Regions from separate parts of the Gilliamella sp. B14384G12 genome, predicted to be linked through region 1. Evidence: riboswitches for the same ligand, from Rfam matches in the RefSeq annotation. Region 1 holds a riboswitch; the other holds the start of a gene.
The links. A riboswitch is a leader RNA that binds a small molecule or an ion and turns the genes downstream of it on or off. The one in region 1 is predicted to bind preQ1.
Positions count from the first base shown of each region.

Region 2: linked by a shared signal. The riboswitch ahead of queD (6-carboxytetrahydropterin synthase QueD) and the one ahead of queF (preQ(1) synthase) in region 1 are both predicted to bind preQ1.

Region 1 covers NZ_JACFPU010000004.1:33,510-43,904, forward strand. The annotation lists gene pbpC (penicillin-binding protein 1C) at 1-843, opposite strand, end outside; gene H3S73_RS06025 (alpha-2-macroglobulin) at 963-6,017, opposite strand; gene H3S73_RS06030 (7-cyano-7-deazaguanine/7-aminomethyl-7-deazaguanine transporter) at 6,273-6,944, opposite strand; gene queC (7-cyano-7-deazaguanine synthase QueC) at 6,992-7,645, opposite strand; gene queF (preQ(1) synthase) at 7,673-8,146, opposite strand; PreQ1 riboswitch class I at 8,149-8,193, opposite strand; gene H3S73_RS06045 (bpX6 domain-containing protein) at 8,342-10,395, opposite strand, start outside.
Region 2 covers NZ_JACFPU010000013.1:1,057-11,451, forward strand. The annotation lists gene H3S73_RS11645 (DUF1176 domain-containing protein) at 685-1,731, opposite strand; gene H3S73_RS11650 (7-carboxy-7-deazaguanine synthase QueE) at 1,883-2,497, opposite strand; gene queD (6-carboxytetrahydropterin synthase QueD) at 2,494-2,922, opposite strand; PreQ1 riboswitch class I at 2,926-2,971, opposite strand; gene clpB (ATP-dependent chaperone ClpB) at 3,257-5,827, shown strand; gene H3S73_RS13875 (IS3 family transposase) at 5,891-6,277, opposite strand; gene H3S73_RS11670 (DeoR family transcriptional regulator) at 6,365-6,502, opposite strand; gene H3S73_RS11675 (hypothetical protein) at 6,492-7,628, opposite strand; gene H3S73_RS11680 (methylated-DNA--[protein]-cysteine S-methyltransferase) at 7,975-8,514, opposite strand; gene H3S73_RS11685 (MFS transporter) at 8,688-9,974, shown strand; gene H3S73_RS11690 (histidine phosphatase family protein) at 10,039-10,395, opposite strand, start outside.

The DNA.
Region 1 (10,395 bases):
ATATTGAATAGAAACATCAATAGTGGAATGAATAATATTATCATTAGGATATTGCTGTTTTAAACGATAAGCCAATAATGGTGCTAACTGTGGTGCTTTTCGTGGATAAACCCAAACTTCATCACGTCGAACTTGTTCAATCAACTCTTTTGGCCAAACATCATATTGAGCAAGTCTATCTAATACTTTGTCACGAGCTTGCTTAGCTCTTTCAGGAAATCGATCTGGTCTTAATCGACTCGGTGCTTGAGGCAATACCGCCAATAATACCGCTTCGCTTCGAGTTAATGCTTTAGGTTGTTTACCAAAATAAGACCAGCTAGCGGCTCCAATACCCTCAATTGTGCCTCCGTAAGGCGCATGATTAATATATAAAGTTAAAATCTCTTCTTTACTATAATGTAGTTCAAGTTGAAAAGTCCGAAAGATTTGTTTTAATTTACCGATAATTGTTCGATCATGAGGAGAGAGTAACCTAGCCACCTGCATTGAAATGGTACTACCTCCTGAAATAATTTTATTATTGGATAAGTTTTGCCAAGCAGCTCGAAATAACGACATCGGGTTAATACCAATATGATTATAAAAATAACGATCCTCATAATTTAATAACACATCAAGATAATAATCAGGAACTTCATCAAGGCTTACCGAATAACGCCAAATACCCTTTTCATCAGCAAATCGCCATAAAGGAGTTTCATCTTGAGCAACAACGGTTTGTGTTGTTTTATTTCGCGAAATAGATAATGGAAAAAAATAATCCAAGACAAAAAAACTGCCGACTAACAAAACTGATAATAATAATAAAAAAAGAAATAATTTATAAAAGAACTTTTTCATTATTGATATTCGATTATCCAACACAATTTTAAAAAAATAAAAATTCCGCCAACGCTATTGGCGGAATAGTCAATGAAGTTAATCTTAGTGATAGTATTGAAATTTTTACTATCCCTTGATTAATTACTTTCTTTATTAGGAACAGATATCGTCATCAAATCTGGTGATTGTCCGATTGCAAAACGATCAGGACGGTACATAGATTCAACATAAGGATAAGGAATCATGTAATTACCAGTTGTTACCGCTCTAACTAAATAAGCAACACGTTTATGATATTTTTGGCGTTCCTTATAATTTTGGATATTAACAGCAGCAACATATCTATCATCTCTAAATTCCTGATATTTAAGTTGACTTACATCATCATCTTTCAATAAATCAGATACACCAGGAATTGATGATAAATTCACGCTACTATTTGAAAGATTCTGATTTTCAAGTTCTAACCCAGCTGGTAAGTAATCAACAATCAATGCATCATGAACAGGTTCTTTTGATGTTACATCTAAAATCACAACCATCATGGAACCCACTTCTAATTGGGATGGATTTATTTCGTTGCCATGTAGATCGTAATAGGTTCGGGTAATATTGAAAAAACCATCTTTCGATGTTGGTGCCGGTGGCGTTTTTCCATACCCAGAAAGCGAGAATTTAGCATAAAGTGGTCTATCATGTTCTGAATTATTGATAGATAACCCTTGACTTAAGGCTTCATAATTATAGGAATGAGAATAGACAGAATTAACCTCAACAACACTATCATTTATTGCCAGTTTAAATTTATCATCTTTTTTATGTTGCTCTAATGACCAACCAGCAATAAATAATGAATTTAACTCCTGAGTTGAGTAATAACGTTTATTTTTTAATAATTCTGATAAATTAACTAAATAACTGGCTTGATTTTTTGTGGCCATATCGTTTTCTATCAATAACGATAGAATTAATGCTTGATCACGAACCTCGCTACCATAATTACCCCGCCATGTACTGTAATCATATGGAGTAGTGAAAATTAATGGTAATAATTTATCATAAACAGATGTCAAACCATTCAACTTTGCACTTACGGCTAATTGTGCCAAAGGTAACGGGCTATAGATAAATGATTTATCCTTACTGACCTTATCCGATAAATAATTAATCTCATTACGCATCGCTGAGGTAATCTTATTTTGTTTGGACAGTATCATCAACGCATAGGCTTTAATAGAGAATTTTCTAAATTCAAGTGCATTTTCATCCCTATAATAATAAAGATTATTAAATGCAGAAGTATCATAAATATATTGACCAAGACGCGACATTGCTGCATCAAGAGCTTTATCATTTACCTGATAACCTCGCTCTTTAGCTTGCAATAAAAAGTCCGTAGCATAAACAGTAAGCCAATGTTCTTCTTCGCTATGATTACTCCATAAACCAAAACTACCATTACTACGTTGCATTGATAAAATCCGTGAAATGCCTTTTTGAATTTTTTCTCGGCGCTTATCATCAGAATCCGTTTTAATACCTAACTGTGCAAGCTGTTCACTGTTAGCATATAAAGATGGGAATAATCCACTGGTTGTCTGTTCTAAACAGCCATAAGGATAGGCAAATAAACTTTTGATATATTGAGCGATATTCAGTGGTGGTTGATTAGAGATAACCAATTGCCCTTCAATGGTATTTTCAACCAGTCCCATTAACGCTTCGTCAGGTAATTTCCAACTGTTCTTTTCATCTAACACTACTTCAAAATATCTTGTAGTTGCAGCATAGGCTGGTCTTACACCGATAGCCCATGAACGATGAATATCAAAATCTGAATTATCATCGATAACAATCCCTTTCACATCTATATTTACAGTACCTTTACCATAACCATAATCTGCGACAACAGGAATTTGAATAATATTTTTTTGTTTGCTATCAAGTCTGACAGGAATAGATTTTACATCATTTTGATGAATCAACCCCGTTGTTGATACTTCAACTTGCATATTTTGAGTCGTATCAGTCAAATTATGAAGATCTAATGCTAATACTGCTTGATCTCCCCCAGATAAAAAGCGCGGAGTTGTTAATTCGGCAATAACAGGAGCAGCAACTTTCATCGTTTTTTCTGCTTTACCAAAACGATTGTCATCCCATGCTTGCGCCATGATGCGCAATTCACCATTAAAATTAGGTAATGGTAAATCAATAACACCCTCACCTTGGTCATTTAACTGAATGGTTTTCAATTGTTGAGCAACAATAAGAACTTCATTAGACGGTTTTTTTCCGCCAGCGCCCATCGCATCACCACCAAAACTCATGTTAACATTACGCCCTGAAGCCTCAATTAACTTACCATAAACATCAAAAATATCGACATCATAACGTTTACGCCCTAAAAATCCAGCATAAGGATCTGGCGTAACATAATCAGTAATATTTAATACACCAGAATCAACAGCTGAAACTAACACTGTGACTTTTTTATCTTTTTGGATAAATTTTTCATCCATTTTGATTTTAATTGGCACAGTACTTTCTGGTTTCACTTGTTTTGGTGCATTTATTGAAATATTTAAATGGCGATTTGTTGTATCAGTAGGTAAATAAAGTAAACCAATTGCTCGTTTTACTGTTTGTACGGCAGCATTAGTTGATGGACGGATTATCATGGCATTAATATAAATATCATGTCTTCCCCAATCTTTAATTGGTATATCGACATCTAAACCTTTTTCGCCAACAGTAATTGCTTTTTTCCAAATGATACCATCATTCGTTTCAAGAGAGATATAACCAGAGCCTGCAACTGGGGCTTGAACGTTGACTTTAGCCACATCACCGACATTATAAAATGGTTTATCAATACTTAATTTAACTTGATCGGGACGTACTGATTTCGTACCACGTGTATTATCCTCCCAATCATAACCTGACCAAAAGCGAAAGCTTGTCACTACTTTAGACTCGTCATCGATCACTTCAACACGATAAGATCCATAATCACTGGTTAAATAGCTTATTTTAGTCGTACTATCCTTTTCAATTGATAGCTGATCTTCCGAAATAACAATCTCACTGGAATTATGATTAAGTTGCCAGCCATCTTCACTTGACCAAGTCCAATAATATTCACGACGTTCACGAATCAATCTTGTTTTTAAGGAGTTTGTCGCCAGTTTGTTACCGTCTAGATCAACATAAGCAATTTCAAATTCCGCATTAGTCCCTATATCAACGGTAGGACGCTCATAATAATTATCAGTATTCCAATCATAATAAGGTGAATCGCCAATCAATGCTCGGATAGCTGGTACTTGATTAGCAGGCCAAATGGTTTGAGTTGCATAACGTGTAACCGGTCTACCTCCTGAATCGAGTAAACTCGCTTGTAAAACTACTTTCACTGGAGAACGTAAATTTGCCCAATTACTCCTTTTAATATGAAGCTGGGTTAAGCCATCATTATCTAATGTTTCTTCAAAAGAACCAAGTTCACTATAAAGACTACCATCTGTCACTGAACCAATTTTGAAATCGGCTAATCCGGTAATGGAGTCAACTTTCTTTAAATAAACATTAGCGTTTAGGCGATTATCTGATGCTGGTGCACCATACAAATACCAACCTTTGATATCAAAGTTAACATCTTCATCGTTTAATATTGGACCGTCTGACGAACTGGTTATTTCCATCGCCATACGTTCTGGCAAAAATTCTTCCACGTTGAAATACCAATAACGATAAATATCATCACCTAAATTAAAACGAATTGACCATTTACCTGTTGCCGCATCAGATGGAATGACAAAATTTGCCTGATATAAACCATTGGTATTAGCACTGCTTTTTAATTGAAAATTTTTAACTACACGCCCATCAGTTGAAATCGCATCGGCAATAATTGGTTGATCAGTCAATGGTTGCCCATCCGCATCACGCAATAATGCATTAAAATAGACGGTTTCATCTGGACGATAAAGATCTCGTGGACCAAAAACAAATAATTGTGCATGCGAATAAGGTGTACCTGATAAATCGAATTCAGTCAAATTAAGGGCATTTCGATCTACATATATAAATGAAGTTTGTTTTCCATCATTGGCTAGCAATATCCAATTGTCATCATGGGTATTCATAGAAAATTCAGCATAACCATCTTTATCTGTTTTTTCCGAAACACTACAATCGTCGTCTTTTATTGTTACATAACGACAAGATATTTCGATATTTGCAAGAGGTTTACCATTATCTAAACCATGAGCCATAACCGAAAATCTATGGTTGTTGTAGTTATGAACTGAAACACCAATATTACTTATTGAAAATAGGGTTGCTGGATTTGATTCATTGTAAGTTCCGGCTTCATTCATCACCGCAACATAAACACCTTCTTGTTTAAGTTCACTAATTTTAGAAAGATTGACTAAAACAGTTTCTTGGGCATTAGGTTTAGGATTAAGATCAAAACGTGACGAGTAAACTAAATCAGCATAACTATTGAGTTCTTCAGAGCGCCAAGCATATAGCATATTAATAAAGCCAAATTTATCAAAGAAATCACTTAGTTTTTCTGGCTTAATTTTAAAAAAGTTTATGTCGACCTTATTAATGTTCAATGTCGTCACAGGTAATCCACTCATGGACTTACTCGGTAATAATAATCCAGTACTTGCAAAATTTACTAATGGCTGACGATCCCGAGTGGTTAATTCTTTTTCATAAACTGATTGTAAACTCTTGTTATTAATCGCCGTTAACATTTTATCAATGGTTAAATCTAATTTACGATTTGGTGCAAGATAACGATGTCTTAATTCCAAACCATTATCAGACAACTCCCAGTCACCATCGACAACACCCGTTTCCTTGTCAACTAATCTCAGTAAATTTGAAAAATTTAATTTAGGAAGAAGTGGAACAGAAAAAGTCACGACTAAAGTACTTGATCCATCAATAATCATCTCCGAACAATCAAGAATTTCAAGTTTTTTATCTTTATATTTTTCGATTAATTCTGGTGTTGGATTAAATACATTATGCAATTGCGAATTAACACTCGAGTTTTGAGTTGTGCTATTTTTTTGATTAGCGGTTATATTTGTCGTTAGCTCGTTGTTTTTTGCTTGTGCACATAGCGTTAAAAACAAACCCAACATAGCTAAGTGTTTAGTTAATCTCATGATTTCACCCAATTCCTTTTATTTCACTAAATGTTGTGACTATTTTTGGTCAATATTATGCACTGTCACCAAACGTTTAGCAAAATATCTTTACAAACAAATTGAATTTTTAAGTAAGCAATCAAATTTTTGAAAGAATCGTTGATCTGGGTTTATTGGAAAGTAGTATTACTGACATTTAGAACATATTGTGTTATCAATAAGTTCTAAATGTTAGATGATTTCAGAATTATTAAGCAAAAGCTGGCTGATTTATTACTTTTTTGCAGTTAATTTTTTTAAGATAAAATTCAAAATAATTCCATATAATGGTAAAAAGAATAAACCACAAATTAAAATTTTAAAACTATAATCCATTAACGAAATTTCACCCCAATGATTAGCCATAAATTCATCACTACTTTTGTAAAAGGCAATAGCAAAAAATACAATAGTATCAATACCATTACCAAAGATTGCTGAAGCTGAAGGTGCTACCCACCAAAATTGATTTTTTCTTAAATAGTTAAAAACAGTAATATCCATTAATTGCCCAACTAAATAAGCTGCAAAACTGGCTAATGCTATGCGAAAAACAAAGTTATTAAATTGGGTCAATGCTGACCAACCTACCCAGTGGGTTTCGAAAAATAGAACCGAAATCAGATATGAAAACAGTAAAGCGGGAATCATAACCACAAAGATAATTTTTCTTGCCAAACTGGCACCAAAAATACGGATAGTTAAATCAGTAGTTAAAAAAATAAATGGAAATGTAAAGGCTCCCCAAGTAGTATGAAATCCAAAAATATCAAATGGAATTTGCACCAAATAGTTACTGGAAGCAATAACAATAATATGAAAAAAAGCTAACCAACCTAGTGCTTTATGCTTTTGCTGTCGAGTAAATTGTTTTTCAATCAATTGTGAATGAACGTTCAAATACATATTTGTTTCCTTTTTTAATGGGGTGAGAGAACCCAGATAAATATTTTTTAAGTTTTGGCCAGATATTCTTGTAGACCTTTATCACGCAGCATACAACTTGGACATTTACCGCATCCCCCTTCTACACCGTAATAACAGGTATGAGTATTTTGACGAACATAATCAAGATAACCCAATTTATCAGCCATTTCCCATGTTTGAGCTTTAGTAAGATACATCAACGGGGTTTTAATATTAAACGCATAATCCATCGCTAAATTCATAGATACATTCATGGATTTAATAAAAATATCACGACAATCTGGATAACCACTAAAATCTGTTTCACATACGCCGATAATAATATCTTGAATATCTTGCTGTTTGGCATAACAACCAGCTAACAATAAAAACAGCATATTACGACCATCGACAAACGTATTTGGATAATCGCCATCTTGTGCAGCTTTAATTTCTTGTGAATCGTCAATCAAAGCGTTATTGGTCGTCTGTTTAATAACCGATGTATCAATTACGGTTTGCTTGACACCTAAATCTTCAGCAATCCATTTAGCTTTATCTAATTCAATACTATGACGTTGACCATATTGGAAGCTGATAGTTTCAACATTTTCAAGTCCATAATCGGCAATGGCTTGTAATAAACACGTAGTCGAATCTTGCCCGCCAGAAAATATCACGAGTGCTTTACGATTTTTCATTAAAAAATTCCTGTCAGATTGAACAAATTAGCGATTATCGACTTTTTCAGGATAAAGATCATGATTCGCTAAACGATTGAGCGCAATTTGCTCCCACCGAGTATCAGCTTTACCATAATTGGCATAAGGATCAATTGAAATACCTCCACGTGGTGTGAATTTACCCCACACTTCAATGTATTTAGGATCCATTAATTTGATCAGATCTTTCATAATGATATTGATGCAATCTTCATGGTAATCACCATGATTACGAAAGCTAAACAGGTATAGCTTAAGAGATTTGCTTTCAACCATTTTGATGTTAGGCACATAAGAAATATAAATTGTGGCAAAATCAGGTTGCCCAGTAATAGGACAAAGACTGGTAAATTCCGGACAATTAAATTTAACAAAATAATCATTACCGGGATGTTTATTATCAAAAGTTTCCAGAATTTCTGGACTATAGGTTGTTGGATAGCGAACAGACTGATCGCCTAATAATGTAACGTTACTCATAATTTTCCTTAGTTTTTTAGCGTGGGAGGTTCACGAACCACGAGACAAACCGTACACATTACTCTTTTTTACAAAAAAAGTCTAGAATATCGTTCTTAACCCTTGTGATTAAACATATGACTTGTGAACGAATGTAATAGTTAACTGTAAAAACTAGCCAATATTTCTTTAAAAAATTAACTGTCTAATCAAATTTTATAAAGAAAAAGAAGTTACTTTATTTTCACTAATGTTTATGTGCATCACTCTACCTTGTTTATCAAAAAAATAATATTCATTACCGATAGAAGAACACGACACAATTGTTGATGATTGCCAATCAATCGTTATATGTTTGCGATTAGTATAGGGATGATAAAGATTAATTTCATAACCTGTTTCATCTATTCGTTGAATGACTAAAGCTATAAGTTCGCCTGTAGATAATATAATTAAATTATCAAATTGTTTTTTCTCGATTTGTAATTGAAACTCGAAATCATTGTTATAGTGAGATTTAAATTGTACGCGTTTAGTCGATTCAATATATTCAACTTTTAAGATCTTGTGATTATGACCCATTATTAACCTGTCATAATACCCATCAATTACCAATCGTTTTGTTAAACTATAGTCAGGTAAACAATAATACAAAATTTCATCTTTTTTCTCAGCGTTGTGGGTTAAAACCATTATTTCATGATTTTTAATCACCAACTTATTTATCACATTAGGATAAAGATCGATTCGCCGTACCACAGATAATTTATGACTAATATCAATAAGTTCAAGGCAATTATTTCTAATGATAGCCCAATTTATACCATCAAACTCAAAGGAGCATAATTGGAAGTTAACAACGCCTAGATCGATTGTTTTCTTGGTACTTAAATCAAGTTTATGAATGCGGTAGTAATTATCTTGTTTAGCCAAAGCTAAAATTTGCAATCGATTCGAAGATACGACAAACTTATCAGCAACAATCATAAAATGATCAAGTTGCTTGCCTTTATTATCCACTCTTATAATCCCTGCTTCACCTAATGCAAGCAAATATTGATTATTGATTAGCGGGATCATGTCATAAATTGCTCGATGGCCTTTGTGCGGACTCTGATAATGATCCAAATGATATTGCATTAATAAAGATTTATGCCTAACCAGTTTTAATGAAGAGATAGGCAGATCTATCTGTAATGTTCTATCTTCAGTAAGAGTAATTAATTTTGCAATTTTAGCTTTAGTTAACTCATTAGGATAAGTAATGGCATCAACAATTATCTCGTTGATCATCATTCGTAATAAATCTTGCAATTTTTGAATATTTTGCTGATTTTTTAAAATTTCATTAGCCAGCTCTAATCTTACTCGATAATGAGCTTGTTCAGTTTTTATCTCAATCAAAGTTCTTTCAAGTTTTATTATCGAATTAGGTATTAAAATAAGACGCTTTACGATCGCTTTAGCATCGTATATATCCAGGTTATTAAACCACTGTTCAGCAAGATAACGATATTCCGAGAGTGACCAAATTACATCAATTGCAGCTAACCAATCTGCTTTTTCTGCTAAAGTCTTAGCCCAATAAAGTTTTAATTTATTGGCTATCTCAAAGTGTTGTTTTTCAAGCATCAAAATTACAGCTTCAAAGGCATTATCGCGTCTGGCCAACATAACCGCTATATCCCATTCATTTGCCAAACAACAAAGTTTTATACATAATTGAGTTTTAGCATTCCTTGCAATTGCTAACTCCATGGCTTGTTTATATCGGTTGTGTTGTTCTAAAAATTCTATTCCTTCTTCTAAATGATTGAGCAGTTCTACTAAAACAAAAACCGCTTCTTCTATTTTGTTTTGTTTGGCTAACGTATCAAAGCTTTGTCGATATAGTTTTTTCAAGTATTTAAGTTTTTCAGAATCAAGATAAATTGAGGATGAATCACCATAAACGCAATCACTTATCGACAGTTTATTTCGTGGTTTGGGTGTACCATAGTTTTTTTCGATTGAATTTTTCTCATTATTGATCGGAAGAGCGTAACGCAAGGCATTTAACAAATCACCTTTCTCAAACTTTTTAATCATTGTTTCAATGTAGTTACTCTGTCGAAAAGAAAACAAATGACTTAATTTTGAAAATAATGATAAAAAAGAATGGCTGTTAAGCAGTGATTTTTTTTTATAATGAGAGGGAGATGACAAAGATGAGTGATTAACTTGTGGTAACTCATTGGCATTAATACTGTAAGAAAATGATTTTTTTAACA
Region 2 (10,395 bases), on a different contig from region 1:
TTAATGTGATTGAATCATTGGATTAACGTTAATTTAATAAATTAATTATATTAATAAGTTATAATTAGTTTTGTAAAAAATATTCAGGAGTGTATACCGTTTCACCATAAAGACACAATAATTCTAAATATGAATTACAATGATAAAAATAATTTGAGTTTTATGCATTCTTTATAACTATTTTGTTCAGTGTTTTTTTAATCATTAATCCTAAAAATTCATTTTACTGAAGCATACCCATAACCTGAAACTTTTTGACAAAAATAACGGACTCACAATTACCGAAAAATATTCTTTTGAACAATACTGATAAACAATAAATAAGATTTTAATGTGATTGAATCATTGATTAACGTTAATTTAATAAATTAATTATATTAATAAGTTATAATTAGTTTTGTAAAAAATATTCAGGAGTGTATACCGTTTTACTTTTTATAAATATCTGAATTTAATTTTAAGAATCGATAGGTTGATAAAAGACTTGTAAGGTGTTCATATTTTATGGTGCAGTCTCAGTCTCAATTAGTAATGAATGCAGTATGATAAATAACTCACCATGTTTATAATCATCTTGTTTATAAGGTCAAATCCAAATCAAATATTAGGTGTAGACATAAAATTAAAATGGGATAGGGTATGAATATTTTTTGCAAATTAAACCTAATATTAATTAATTTATGTCTATTTAGTTACAACTCGTGTAACTAAAATCGGTAGTCTCCATGTTCCACCAAGAAACGCATTACATGAGCCAGTGGTGTTTTTTGCAGAAGGTACGAATTTACGCCCGTTCCATGTGAGTTCTTCATATATCCAACAGTCACCCAATCCTCGCATTTTACGGTCGCTTTTTATAACACCATTATTATATTCAGGAAATACATTGGTTACTACAAACTCAATTTTGTTATTGTTTATTTTTTTCTTAGGAATAACCCAATAAGCATCACTAAAATTATAAGCACCTCTTAAACACGAAGCTTTTAATAAATCGTTATTCTTATCTAATTTGTATAGATAAAAATGCGGTTTAAAGTTATCTTCTTCATCATCTAAATCATAAGAAAAACAGTCAGCTTCTTTTTCGTCACTATAGCGTGTTTTAAATTCAGGAAAAATTGCTATTACTTCGTCTAATGTTAGTTTTTTGCTTTCATCAGACTTAATTACAGTACCTTTTTTTATGACAGGAGCAGGTATTGGCTTATAAACATGATTTTCGCTTTTCTTACCTGATTTTATTATTGCTCTAATTGTACCGATACGGCCTTGTACTTCATCCATTTTTAACATTACCGCATTATAGCCTATATCAAATAACTCCCAATATCTGTCGCCTTGCTTGAAAAAAATTTCATTATCAGTTTTTTTTAATACTCTAAGGAGTGCGCTTAATTGATGAGGTTTTAATTGATAAATTGAATTGGGTTTCTTTATTAGTGTACCCAAGTCTTTATTATTAATAACTAGGCTGATTGGGTGATTCTTTAGTATTTGCTCTTTTTTGTCATCGTCTTCATATTTATAAGATTCGTATTTAAAATAACCACCAGTAATAGGTTGATTTGCACCAGCTTTGCGCTCGAGTAGAATTGATATATGACTATCACCATCATCTAACTCTCTACCAAAACCTGCCACACGACAAGTCAAGGTATTATCACAAACCATTTCCCAATTTACATAGTAAAACTCAACTGCCGTATTGGCATACGCGCAATGACCCAATGTGAATAAAAAAATAATCCTACTAAAAAACGATTAAACATAAACATCACCCAAAGAATATTGGATAATAATAAAGCTAAATTATTAAAATTTAGAGCATAATTTATAGATTGAATTGATTTTTTTATATTTGGCAGTTAATTAAAAAAGATTACTCTATATTTGCAAACTTGTGCGTTTGAATACTGAGTAGCCACTTGTTGTCGTTGCGGTTTTGGTTAATCTTGCCAAGTAATTCAATTGTTTCAAACATATTAAATTCACCCTTTTTTTCGCAAGGGGAAAGATAATAACGTTTTGCTTGAATATTTTGTTCAATATATTGGCAAAAAGGAAGAAAGTCCGCATGGTTTTCGGCAACAATTCGCACTTCACTTGCAGTTGGTTGTATGATTTTTTGATACCGTGCTTGATAGCAAAATTTTGGGCTAAGGGCAATATAGTCAATTAGAGGATCGACTTTACCTAATCCATTACTTTCAATAGCAATATAGTAACCAGCCTGTTTTAGTGGTAAAAGTAATTTTGGTAGCGCTTTAACCATAGTTGGTTCACCACCGGTAATAATGATGTTTTTGCTCGTATATTGTTTAACTTTCGTCAATAACTGCTCTAATGTAAAACGGGTGTATTGGCGAAAGTTAGTATCGCACCAAACGCAATTTAAATTACAACCAGCAAAACGAATAAAAATAGCAGGCATGCCTGTATTGTAACCTTCGCCCTGTAATGATTCGAAGATTTCAACAATGCGAAATTCTGTCATTTTTCACTCCGATGATACTCACAGTATGACGTTGGGGTTTCCCAGAGTTTGATCATTGAGATGGGTAAATATTGTGACAGACAATCAAAAATAAATTTACTCATACCTTCGGCAGTTGTACGACAAGGAAAGGCGAAGATTTTGCGATTCATCTCTTTTAATAATGAAGCAATACGGCACTCATTTGGATTATTTTGATTATATAGATAAGCATGATCGAGAGGATCAACAATATGCTGTTTCACTATTGCTTTTAAATCAGCATAATCCATTATCATATCAGCGCTAGAACCGTTATCTATTAGATCCCCTTCAATTTCGACTAATAAGCGATAAGTATGACCGTGCAGGTTGTGACATTTTTTGTTGTGCCCGTCTAACATATGACAAGCATCGAATTGAAATTCTTTAGCAATTTTGAACATGTATAATTCCTAGTTTTTTTTCGTGGGATGGATTACGAACCACGGTTAGACCACCTAACAAAATAGAGCGGCTAATATAATGGATTAATGCTTAATTGTCATCTTACAATTGTTATTCCGAGCAATATTTATTACACTAACGGTGTAAAATTGAACGTTTATATTTTGCTTATTTCAACAACAGAATATAAATTAATTTTATTGTCGATTTTTTGTAAAAAATTTTCATAAAAAACTCTTGAAATTTATCTTTCCACACTCATTTAGTAACCATGCAAATGGTTTATCTGCTTAAAGCATTTAAGCCAAATCTATTGCTCAGGAGATAGTTAATATGAGGTTAGATAAACTCACTAATAAATTCCAACAAGCTTTAGCTGATGCACAATCATTAGCATTAGGTAAAGATAATCAATACATAGAACCAGTCCATGTTTTATCCGCTATGCTTAATCAAGAAGGTAGCAGTGTCAAGCCTTTACTGGCAGCGGCTGGTGCTAATGTAGCAATGTTACAGCAAGAATTAAATCAAGCTATTGATCGATTGCCACAAGTACAAGGCGTGGGTGGTGAAGTTATTCCATCACAAGAATTTGTCCGTGTTTTAAATCTTTGTGACAAATTAGCACAAAAAAATGGCGATAGTTATATCTCGTCTGAACTCTTTATCTTAGCGGCTTTAGACGAAAAGGGTAGTCTTAGTGATATTCTTAAAAAATCAGGGATCACAAAAGACAGATTAAATCAGGCCGTAAGTCAAGTAAGAGGAAGTGATAACGTGAACGATGCCAATGCCGAAGATCAACGTGGTGCGTTGAAAAAATATACCATTGATTTAACCGAGCGTGCTGAACAAGGCAAGCTCGATCCAGTAATTGGGCGTGATGAAGAAATTCGCCGTACAATTCAAGTATTACAACGTCGTACTAAAAATAATCCAGTGTTAATTGGTGAGCCTGGTGTGGGTAAAACAGCAATTGTTGAAGGACTTGCACAACGCATTGTAAACCGTGAAGTACCAGAAGGATTACGTAATAAACGCGTATTGTCTTTAGATATGGGTGCTTTAATTGCTGGCGCTAAATATCGAGGTGAATTTGAAGAACGCTTAAAAGCCGTTTTAAAAGATTTAGCCAAAGAAGAAGGGCGCATTATTTTATTTATTGATGAAATCCATACCATGGTCGGTGCAGGTAAAAGTGATGGCGCAATGGATGCAGGTAATATGTTAAAACCTGCATTGGCTCGCGGTGAATTACATTGTGTTGGCGCAACAACGTTAGATGAATACCGTCAATATATTGAAAAAGATCCCGCTTTAGAGCGTCGATTCCAAAAAGTGTATGTGGCTGAACCAACTGTTGAAGACACCATTGCTATCTTGCGTGGTTTAAAAGAACGTTATGAATTACATCACCATGTACAAATTACCGATCCGGCAATTGTGGCGGCAGCAACGTTATCGCATCGTTATATTTCCGATCGTATGCTTCCTGATAAAGCCATTGACTTAATTGATGAAGCTGCATCGAGTATTCGTATGCAAATGGATTCAAAACCTGAATCATTAGATCGACTTGAACGCCGTATTATTCAGCTTAAACTTGAGCAACAAGCGCTTAAAAAAGAGTCTGATGATGCGAGTAAAAAACGACTAGAGATGCTAAACGATGAACTTGCTGAGAAAGAAAAAGAGTATGCGTCACTTGAAGAAGAGTGGAAGTCAGAGAAGGCTGCTGTTTCTGGTACTCAGACAATCAAAGCTGAGTTGGAAAAAGCACGAACTGAAATAGAACAAGCTCGCCGTGCTGGTGATCTTAATAAAATGTCAGAGCTTCAATATGGCAAAATACCAGAACTTGAGAAAAGACTCGCATCAGCAACACAGCTTGAAGGCAAGACGATGAAGTTATTGCGTAATAAAGTCACCGATAACGAGATTGCCGAAGTATTATCTAAAGCAACGGGTATTCCTGTTTCAAGAATGCTGGAAAGTGAAAAAGATAAATTATTACATATGGAAGATGCGTTACATAAACGTGTGATTGGTCAAGAGGAAGCCGTTGTTGCGGTAGCCAATGCGATTCGTCGTAGTCGAGCAGGATTGTCTGATCCAAATAAACCAATTGGCTCTTTCTTGTTCTTGGGGCCAACGGGTGTTGGTAAAACTGAACTTTGTAAAGCTTTGGCTAACTTTATGTTTGATAGCGAAGATGCAATGGTCAGAATCGATATGTCCGAGTTTATGGAAAAACACTCTGTAGCACGTTTAATTGGTGCGCCTCCAGGATATGTAGGATATGAAGAGGGCGGTTATTTGACTGAAGCCGTAAGACGTCGTCCTTATTCAGTCATTTTGTTGGATGAGGTCGAAAAAGCACATCCGGATGTCTTTAATATTTTATTACAAGTATTAGATGATGGACGCTTAACCGATGGACAAGGGCGTACGGTTGATTTTCGTAATACCGTTATCATCATGACATCTAACTTAGGTTCTGATTTGATTCAAGGTCAAGTTGAGTTAAGCTATGATGAAATGAAAGCATTAGTAATGACAGTTGTAACTAAACACTTTAGACCAGAATTCATTAACCGTATTGATGAAACGGTGGTATTCCATCCTCTTGGTCAAGAAAATATCAAAGCGATTGCGAAAATTCAATTAGCGCACGTTGAAAAACGCTTAGATGAACGTGGTTACCAATTGGATATTTCGGATGCTGCGTTAGAACAACTTGCTAAAGTTGGCTTCGATCCAATTTATGGTGCAAGACCGTTAAAACGTGCAATACAACAAGAGATTGAAAATCCATTAGCGCAACAAATATTATCTGGTAAGTTAGTTCCAGGTAAAACCATTCATCTTGATTTACAAGGTGATGAAATTGTAGCTAAACAGTAATATTCTTATCACTTGAAAAAACGACCTTAATATGAAGTGACCCCATAAAGTTGGACACTTTCATTAAGCGGCTTGTAAGGCCTGATTTCGATATTCAACCGGAGTCAGGCCTTTTAATTTGGCTTTAATCCGTTTGGTGTTGTAGTATTCTATATAGGTTTGATCAAAAACCATATTATGTATTTGATTTACAGTCTCAGAACCCATAGTACTGCCAGTTTGCGGGTTTATTTTACCGCCAAGTAATATCAATTCGCCATTAGTGCGACTACTGAGTAATGATGCTATTTGCGGTAAATTGGTGACAATGGTTAATTCTAGGTCACTAGGGATATATTCTGCCATGGCTAAATAAGTGGAGCCTGCATCAATAAAAATACACGTGTTCGCTTTGATTAACTCAGCACAATGCTTGGCGACGGATGACTTTTCGGCAACACTTTGTGTCATTCTTGTTTCAAAGCTTGCTGATTGTTTTAAATGACTGACTGCACCACCGTATACTCTTTTGCAGATTCCATCTTGCGCCCGTTTTTGTTAATCTCGACGAATGGTATGCTCTGAAACACCCAATAATTTAATCAAATCTGCGCTTACGACTCTTCCATTTTCGTTTAACAACTGTTGAATATAAGATTGTCGTTGTTTAGGAATTGCATCGTAATCAATCATCATCTATAACTCCATCGACTAATTTACCTTTATCCCAAGCCATATTCTTGTGATATATATTGTCTTCGCCTATATAGTGTGGATTTTCAAAATCGATATTATTTCGTTTTAATAAGCAGGCATTGTATTCATTTTCGGTACATTGACGGCTTACGTTAGTATTAAAATGATGTGTCTGGCATTGATTTTTTTTATGAATATAGTGTTTATTCCTATAGTGATAAACACTATCAATTTGGATCATAATTTTTTGCTCATTTTCGTCATAATCATAACATTTTTTTGTGCCAGTTGCTGATTTGTCTTTGTTATTGAAGTAGAGGTCACTTCCCCACAAGTTTGTCGCTTTGAACTTACCGTTGTCATTGAGATAATAGTCATAGTTATCCCCCAATCTGGTATTAGAATGATACTTTTTAATGGCTAAATCAGGTGCACCATCAAAGTTAATATCTTGCATGATAATACTGTTAAATTTGTTGTAACTGTAATTTAAATTTTGTATTTGTTGCAGTAGTTTATGATTTTTTTTACTGTAAACATTAATACCAACTAACTTAATTTTATCGTTTTTCTGCTTTGACAAAACGGCCGTAAAATAGAGCTTGTCTAGAGATTCTAATTGCAATAACTCAATCTGATTAAATTCTGTATTGGGTTGGTCGTTGATTACCAATTGTTTGTGTAATACTACGGAGTATTGTTGATGATTTTTTCCATCGAACCAATAACCATTTAATGTGTCAGGCAAAAATTTTTGGTCGTCAGCTTGTTCAATGTGCATGTTAATAAATTTAAAATAGTGACTTGAATCTTTAACTTTTATTTTATGCGAAATATTATCGAGATAGATATCTTGATTATCATACAAAACTAAATGGGTAGGATGATCGTCTTCAGTACATGAGCGAATATATTCACATTCAGCAGATAAAATATTAAGTTGTAGTTCAGGATTATTTTGATAAACCCAAACCCCTTTATTAACCTGATTTTCATTATCTTGATTTAAGGAGGTTTCTAAATATAACCTAATTGGGTTGTCGGCAATGTAACCTTTATAAATATAAATAGAACTTAATGCAGGGAAAGATAGTATTAATAATAAGCTGAGCAGTAAATTTCTCATTTTATTCGGTTATTGATTGATTATTCTATTTTTTAACTATGCCCCAGTATAATGTCTTAAGTGATTTTGTACAGATAAATTCAAAGGTTAAATGCTAATGGTGATAGCCTAAGCTATACTCATTTCTTTTTATTTTACTGATTACTATGTTTTATATCATTTATTGATGGATGTTAATTGTTGACAATACCAACTTAAGTCGAATTCTAAACAATTGTAAATATCTAATAATTTATTTATATCTTTAAATATTTAATCAGCAATAATGCATGTTTTCAGCAATTTCAGCCAAACTGATTGATTATCTTATGTTAATAAAATAGTTCAGACTAATCTTTTTAATTAGTTAAAGTGCCGTTCCTCTTGTTGGAATAACAAATTGAGAAGTATCTATATTTTCCAGTTTAAGCAAGGCAATTTTTTTATCAATTCCGCCTGCATACCCAGTCAAATTACCTTTAGCCCCAATTACGCGATGGCACGGAATGATGATTGATATTGGATTATGACCTACTGCTCCACCAACAGCTTGGCTAGACATGCTTGCGGTATTGGTTTTTTGCATGATCTGTTTTGCGATGTCGCCATAGGTAATCACTTGACCATAAGGAATTTGGCATAAAATATCCCAAACTAAATGTCGAAAAGGAGTACCCTGTGGCGCTAAGGGTAGTGCTTCAATAGTCGGTTTTTTACCATTAAAGTAGTCATCAAGCCACAATTTAGTCTTGTTAAAGATGGGTAGATTGGGTTGATATTGTTTTTGGGCATCTACGATTTGCCCAAAATATTTTTGACCTTCGATCCAAACCCCAACCAATTTATTTTGCTGACTAGCAAGCGTGATTAATCCCATTGGTGAATAATAGGTGTCTAGATAAAACATAGCTATCCTTATTAGGTAAATTATTAGGTAAAGGTGCACAAATTCTATTATAGCGACTTCTTATATTATGCCTATGGTTATTACTTTTTTTATTGAATATGTAAAAAGTATTAACTCTGACTATAATGTCTTTAACGACTTTTAAAATAACAATAATGTTGAAAGGATGGATTATGGATTCAAACACTAAACCTGCTAACTCGATGTCTCGTGTTGCTTTAGCTAGTTTTATCGGCACAGCGATTGAGTTTTATGACTTTTATATTTATGCAACAGCCGCTGCCTTAGTTATTGGACCGGTATTTTTCCCTGACAGTTCGCCATCTGCTCAGGCGTTACAATCTTTTGCTACTTTTGGTATAGCCTTTGTTGCCCGTCCAATTGGCGCCATTTTATTTGGGCACTTTGGTGACAAAATAGGGCGTAAGTCTACCTTGGTGTTTTCTCTTATATTAATGGGTGTGGCAACGGCCGGAATTGGATTATTACCTAGCTATAATGCTATTGGTTTTTGGGCGCCGTTTTTGCTGTGTATTTTAAGACTTGCACAAGGATTAGGGCTGGGTGGTGAGTGGGGTGGGGCAGCATTGCTGGCAACTGAAAATGCTCCACAAAATAAGCGAGCATTGTTTGGCATGTTTCCTCAGTTAGGACCATCGATTGGTTTTTTATTATCTAATGGTGTGTTTTTGTTGGTCACTTTATCACTCTCCAATGAACAATTTTTACAATGGGGATGGCGAATTCCGTTTTTATTAAGTGCAGTATTGGTGATTATTGGTTTATATGTGCGTTTAAAATTGGTTGAAAGTCCCATTTTTGCCAACGCATTGCGCAGCAAACAGCAAGTTAAAGTTCCTGCGTTTAACATCTTTGTTCATCATTGGAAAGCTTTGGCGTTAGGTTCATTTTCAATGGTAGGTTGTTATACTTTATTTTATATAACTACTGCATTTTTATTGCAATATGGCACTAAATATCTGGGTATTGCTAAAGGTCATTTTTTAGGTTTTTTATGTGTTGCTATTGTCTTTATGGCGATAGCGACTCCAATTTCTGCACGCTTAAGTGATAAATATGGGCGTAAACCTGTGCTTGTTATTGGCTTGTTATTCGTCGCATTATCAGGCACAGTTATGACGCAGTTTATGGCAAGTGGTTCAGAATTATTGGTCTTGATCTATTTATCTCTTGAGCTGTTTTTAATGGGCATGGTGTTTGCCCCTATGGGCGCCTTTTTGCCCGAAATCTTTCCAACCAATGTACGTTATACGGGGTCTTCGGCCGCTTACAGTATTGGCGGTATTTTAGGGGCGTCTATTGCACCTATTATAGCCAATTATTTGGTAGCAAATGGTGATTTATCTTGGGTGGGGTATTATGTTGCCGTTGCTTCAATCATCAGTATTTGTGCAACATTACTCATAAAAGAGACTTTAAACAGTGACTTTACTCAATAGTGATTAAAAATAAAAAGACTCACCTTGGTGAGTCTTTTTTTATGGTATTTAGTTCTTGTTACAATTATTTGCCAAGCGCTTTACCTTTTTCGACATAGCTCATATCACCTAAACTTTCGACAATAAATTTACCGTCATCAGTATATCGAATTTTAGTAACACTTGCGTTACCTAATCCACCTTTGACTGGTGTATCAAGCCATTCTTCAACCATGGCTGTGATCGCCATGCCGTGTGATACCACTAGCACATCACCACCACCATTAGCTTTGGCTGATTCAGCAATTACTTTTAATGCAGCTTGCATACGAGTTTTTACTTTGTTGTAGTCTTCTGCTTCACCAGATTTTTCAACTGCGGCAATGGCATCCATAATTTTGTTTAATCTGATTTTACCTTTTCCAAAATCTTCCATTAATTC